DNA from 2 places in the Salmonella sp. GDC200615 genome. Region 2 is predicted to be linked to the other one. Evidence: predicted binding sites of a transcription regulator. Region 2 holds the regulator's gene; the other holds the start of a gene.
What was found. The regulator Fur, encoded in region 2, represses iron uptake genes when iron is present. The targets are predictions, from matches to a motif close to ATAATAATGAGAACNACTATCAA.

Region 1 (3,136 bases), 100 kb from region 2:
CGGAAAGTTTCAATCCCGTTACGCCAGGCGAGCAGCCAGACAATCAATGACGTGACGATACCGCCCGCCATTGCCGCCAGCGCGATCGCGGTAAGATGCTGGCCAAACAGGACCATTGCGACCAGTACGCCGCTCCAGGCGCCGGTATTAAAGCCCATCACATCAGGGCTGCCTAGCGGGTTACGCATCAACGACTGAAAAATCGCGCCACTGACGCCAAGCGCAGCGCCAATCAGCAGCGCCATTAATACGCGCGGTAGTCGCCATTCGGTTACGACAAGGGTGATGTTACGCGGCGCGTCGCCCAGCAGCGCGGCAATAATCTGCCCGGTCTCAAGAGGCACGGCGCCGCTTTGCAGACTCCATAAGCCAATGGCGAAGCAGCCAGCCGCCAGAAGCAGGCAACTTACGATAAGCCGACGAGAAAGAAACATCACAGGCCGCCTCCGTTCGATTTACGGCGTACCAGAAAGATAAGTACCGGCGCGCCGATAAACGCACTGACGACCGATACCCGGAGTTCGCCCGGCACCAACAGACGACCAATAATATCGGCAAAAAGCAGCAGAGCAGGGGTGGCCAGTAGCGTCACTGGCAGCGACCAGCGGTGGTCTGCGCCCACCAGCCAACGCGCCATATGCGGCATCATCAGACCAATAAAGGCGATAGGGCCGACCAGCGCCGTTGCGCTGCCGCACAAGACGGTAATCGCCAGTAAACCGATAAGTTGGGTGCGCGCCACTTTACTCCCCAGCGCCGTCGCGGTATCGCTGCCGAGGCTCAGGCTGTTCAGCGCTCGGCTCAGAAATAGCGCCACGATCCCAGCGATAACCACGGGCGCGAGCGCGACTTTCAACGTTTGCAGGCTACGAATGTCCAGCGATCCCGCCTGCCAGAAGCGAAGCTGATCATAGACCTCTGGATTTAACAGCGCGATGCCGCTGGTCAATCCTTCCAGTACCGCGCCAAGCGCCACGCCCGCCAGTGTCAGGCGGACCGGGCTTAACTGGCCGCCGCCCTGACTACCGGTGAAGGCGACAATCAGCGATGCGATAAGCGCGCCGCTAAATGCCATGAAAAGCTGCTCCAGCGGCGTGGAGAAACCAAACAGCGCCGCGCCCAGTACAATGGCGAAGCTGGCGCCGTTGTTAACGCCCAGAATCCCCGGGTCGGCGAGCGGGTTGCGAGTAAGTGTTTGCATGAGCGCCCCGGCGAGGCCCAACGCGCCGCCTGCCAGTAATCCGGCCAGCGTACGCGGCAAACGCGCATCCAGGACGATGGTGCAATCGGCGCTTTGGCACACGCCGGTGAACGCCTCCAGCACGACGGCGGCGGGCAGCGGTTTCGCGCCAATGACCAGGCTTAAAACCGCGGCGAGACTCAGTAATAACAACAATCCGGGCACGGCAAACGCGCGCGTCACGGAAAACGAGCATGACATAGTAACTTCCCTGATAATGATAGTAATTATCGTTATCTATCTTATTTGGTTATGTTAGCATGTGCAGCCATTGAATGGATATTTAAAAAAACTCGCATTAAGGCGTTGTAATGAATCGACAATCCTGGCTGCTCAATCTCAGCCTGTTGAAGACGCACCCTGAATTTCGCGCAGTATTTCTGGCCCGTTTTATCTCTATTGTCTCGCTGGGGCTGCTTGGCGTGGCGGTTCCGGTACAGATCCAAATGATGACGCACTCCACCTGGCAGGTAGGGCTGTCGGTAACGTTAACCGGCGGCGCCATGTTTATTGGCTTAATGGTGGGCGGTGTGCTGGCCGATCGCTACGAACGCAAAAAGGTGACTCTGCTGGCGCGCGGTACTTGCGGTATTGGCTTTATTGGCCTGTGCGTGAACGCGCTGTTGCCGGAACCGTCATTGCTGGCGATATATCTCCTTGGCCTGTGGGACGGCTTTTTCGCGTCTCTGGGCATGACCGCGTTACTGGCGGCGACGCCAGCGCTGGTCGGAAGAGAAAATCTGATGCAGGCCGGCGCGATTACCATGCTGACGGTACGTCTGGGATCGGTTATTTCCCCGATGTTGGGGGGCATATTGCTTGCCAGCGGCGGCGTAGCCTGGAACTATGGGCTGGCGGCCGCCGGGACGTTTATTACGCTATTGCCGTTACTGACGCTGCCGCGACTGCCTGTTCCTCCGCAGCCGCGGGAAAATCCTTTTATCGCGTTACTGGCGGCATTTCGTTTTTTGCTCGCCAGTCCGCTTATCGGCGGTATTGCGCTGCTTGGCGGTCTGGTGACGATGGCAAGCGCGGTACGCGTCCTCTATCCGGCGCTGGCGATGAGCTGGCAGATGTCGGCGGCGCAAATCGGTTTGCTGTATGCGGCAATTCCGCTGGGGGCGGCCATTGGCGCGCTGACCAGCGGACAACTGGCGCATAGCGTTCGTCCGGGGCTCATTATGCTGGTTTCGACAGTCGGTTCTTTTCTGGCGGTGGGGCTGTTCGCCATCATGCCGGTCTGGATCGCAGGTGTTATCTGTCTGGCGCTGTTTGGCTGGCTTAGCGCCATCAGTTCGTTATTACAATACACCCTGCTGCAAACCCAGACGCCGGAAAATATGCTGGGGCGAATGAATGGCCTGTGGACCGCGCAAAACGTCACGGGAGACGCTATCGGCGCGGCGCTGTTAGGCGGTCTTGGCGCAATGATGACGCCGGTCGCTTCCGCGAGCGTGAGTGGATTCGGGCTGGTGATTATCGGTTTGCTGCTGCTGTTAGTGCTGGGCGAGCTACGCCGTTTTCGCCAGACGCCGCCGGTTAGCGATGCTGGCTGATGAAGGGGCGTTTATCCGACTGACAAAATCGGTCTGGTCAGTCGGATAAGACTCCGATAAGGCTAAAACAGGGCGGCAAGCCGGTTAAGCAACAATGTTGCGCTGTAATAATCCAGACGGAACGTCTCCGTACCCAGGGCATAGACGCGCTTATTTTGCACCGCTGGCAGGTGCGCCAGCAGCGGATTGGCGTAAAGGGCCGCAACATCGTTGTTGTCGCCGGCAAACAGGAAAAGAGATTCACCGTTTAACCCGGCGGCCAGATTTTCACCGCCAAGCTGAATGATATCGTGGCGCTTACCCTGGCTTTTGCTGGTTTGCAGCCCTCGGGGCAATGTCG
Region 2 (3,136 bases):
GTTTAGTAAGCGTAAAGGGTTGCGCCTGGCCATTCACCGGCGTCGACTAACTGACGCATAACTTTGGTAAGGACTACTCTGGCGGCAAGGCCGGCGGGCGTCAGTTCATCATCCGACAGGCTGACTAAAAAATTGGGGCGGCTGAGTACCGGATTATGGACGCCGATCACGCGTAGCGCGTCGTTATCCAGATGAGAAATCGCCGCGCCGGGCTGCAACGTGGCGCCAAGACCGTCGCGCACGGCGCGCATCAACAACGCCAGACCGTCAATTTCCGCGACGATCTCAACGTTAAGCGCATGTTCCTGGCAGACAGCGTCCAGCCTGCCGCGCAGCCCATGTCTCTGGCTTGGCATAATGAGCGGAATGCCTGCCAGTTGTTCAGGTGTGATCGGGTTATCAGGAAGCGCCGCCAGCAGGGCATGGGAGCCAATCAGAAAAAGCTGTTCTTCAAGGATCGGTCTGGCGCTCCAGCGCAGGATTTTATCTTTTTGAAAGACAACGGCTAAATCAATCTGGCGGGTATTGATCATTCTTTCCAGATTACCGGACAAGCTTTCCACCACATGCAGTCGAACATCGGCATAGTTTTCCTGCATGGCATGGATAAACGGTATACCCAGTATGGAGGCGGTACTGGGGGCCATTCCTACGCTCACATGACCGGAAAGGCGCGCTTCTCTGGCGGCGAGAATTGCGTCGTCGGCATGACGCAGGGCGAGTTGCGCCTGCGAATAAAAGGCCAGCCCGGCGTTGGTTGGCGTTACGCCGCGCGAAGTGCGCTGCAGCAGACGGATGGCAAGCTCGTTTTCCAGACGGGACATCTGTTGACTTAATGCTGAAACGCCAATATCAAGATCCTGTGCGGCGCTGCCCATACTGCCGGTTTCAATAATACGCACGAAATAGCGTAACTGGCGAAGCTCCATTCCTGCTCTCCTGAGATGCGATAGCGTTTTTTACATTAAATCAACATCAAGCGGCAGGAAAGAGGAGGATATAAAAAAGCCAACCGGGCGGTTGGCTCTTCGAAAGATTTACACTTATTTAGTCACGTCATCGTGCGCGTGCTCGTCTTCGCGGCAGTCGCCTTCAGCGCAGTGGCCGTAAAGATAGAGGCTGTGATTAGTTAAACGAATACCGTGTTTCGCCGCAATTTCACGCTGGCGCGCTTCAATAGAGTCATCACTAAATTCAATCACTTTTCCGCAGTCAAGGCAGATAAGATGGTCGTGATGATGCTGTTGCGTCAGTTCAAAAACGGATTTACCGCCTTCAAAATTATGGCGGGTCACGATACCGGCATCGTCAAACTGGTTCAGCACACGGTATACGGTTGCCAGACCGATTTCTTCACCCATGTCGATCAGGCGTTTGTATAAATCTTCCGCACTGACGTGATGGTTATCTGGTTCCTGAAGAACTTCCAGAATTTTTAAACGAGGAAGCGTTACTTTCAGGCCAGCCTTCTTTAATGCGGTATTGTTGTCAGTCATACGGAATCTGTCCTGTTGCTAAACGATTCACTTCATTAGAGAAGTGACAGAAATTGCACTCAAGATAATGCGTATCATTATAGGACTGCCATGCCGAAATGAAAACCGCAAGTCTCTCGCAGATGTTAATAAAACTGTGGTTTTGCCTGCAAATTCTGGCGCCACCTGATTACACCCGGACATTGTACAGGGATGGGTGCGAAAGTTACAAATTTGTAGCAATTATTTTGATTGGTCTTGTCTATTGATGCGGCGCAGATATAACGCTGCGCCGCATAAGATTAGGCGTTGAGGATGTCGTCGAGGTGCAATTCAGCCGAAACTTGCTTAACCCATTTTTCAACACGCTCGGCGGTCAGTTCAGGCTGACGGTCTTCGTCAATCGCCAGACCGACAAAATGATCGTCGTCAGCCAGACCTTTAGAGGCTTCAAAATGATAGCCTGCAGTTGGCCAGTGACCCACAATCGTGGCGCCGCGCGGCTCAATAATGTCGCGAATCGTGCCCAGCGCATCACAGAAGTATTCCGCGTAGTCTTCCTGATCGCCACAGCCAAACAGCGCCACCAGCTTACCGTTAAAGTCAATCTCTTCGAGAGTCGGGAAGAAGTCATCCCAGTCACATTGCGCTTCGCCATAGTACCAGGTTGGGATGCCCAGCAGCAGAATGTCATACCCTTCCAGGTCTTCTTTACTGCTTTTTGCAATGTCATGCACATCGGCAACGTCTTTACCAAGCTGTTTTTGAATCATTTTTGCGATATTTTCGGTATTACCGGTGTCGCTGCCGAAAAAGATGCCAGTGATTGCCATGAGTAAAATAACCTCTTGAAACTTATTGAAATGGTGGTGGCGAATTGCCCACGGATAAGGGCAATCATAGCAGAACAGGCAGATATGCGGAAACAGCAATCACGCGGGACTGCACGCTCTGCTACACGAAATATGAAACAAAACTTATTTTCAGACTAAACCCTGGCCGCGCAGCGCCATAAGCTGCTTCATTAATATTTCTTCAATGAGCTCGCTGCGGCTAATGTTGCGCGCTTCGGCCAGCTCATTCAGCGCGTCAACCGCTTGTGCGTTGAGTTTTAATTCGACACGCTTGAGGCCACGAACTTTGTCGCGTTTTAACTGGTTGCGCTTGTTGATGCGTAACTGTTCATCGCGCGAAAGCGGATTCGTTTTAGGTCGTCCCGGGCGACGCTCGTGCGCGAACAGATCTAATGTCGTACGGTCCGTTTGTTCTTTGGCCATGATTTTGGTGACTTCGGGGGAAACAATCAGCCAGGCTTATGCCCGGATGGATAGCGCGCCATCATACATCAGCGAGGAAGCGACGCCAACGCCCGCGCGCGTAATCGCGCACAGGCGATGAGTTTTTAATCAGTTAGCGTTTATCGTGCAGATAACGGCGGATGGCGCGCAGAACCGCCTCTGGTTTTTCGGCATGTACCCAGTGGCCCGCGCCGGCGATCACATGCGCGCGCGCCAAAGGGAATTGCGCCAGCAGCGCGTCGCGGTACGCTTCGGTCACGTACGGCGAGTTACCGCCTGGAATAAACAGCGCCGGATGTTCCCAGGGCGGAATGGTTTCCCAGCCGACGATATGCGGATACTGCTCCCATAATACCGGAACAT

Region 1: the regulator Fur is predicted to act here: its motif matches at 1,452-1,474, upstream of fepD (Fe(3+)-siderophore ABC transporter permease).

Annotation. Positions count from the first base shown of each region.
Region 1 covers NZ_CP192247.1:3,260,877-3,264,012, reverse strand. The annotation lists gene fepG (iron-enterobactin ABC transporter permease) at 1-434, opposite strand, end outside; gene fepD (Fe(3+)-siderophore ABC transporter permease) at 434-1,441, opposite strand; gene entS (enterobactin transporter EntS) at 1,552-2,796, shown strand; gene fepB (Fe2+-enterobactin ABC transporter substrate-binding protein) at 2,859-3,136, opposite strand, start outside.
Region 2 covers NZ_CP192247.1:3,157,569-3,160,704, reverse strand. The annotation lists gene tcuR (tricarballylate utilization LysR family transcriptional regulator TcuR) at 3-929, opposite strand; gene fur (ferric iron uptake transcriptional regulator) at 1,044-1,496, opposite strand; gene fldA (flavodoxin FldA) at 1,778-2,308, opposite strand; gene ybfE (LexA regulated protein) at 2,459-2,752, opposite strand; gene ybfF (esterase) at 2,886-3,136, opposite strand, start outside.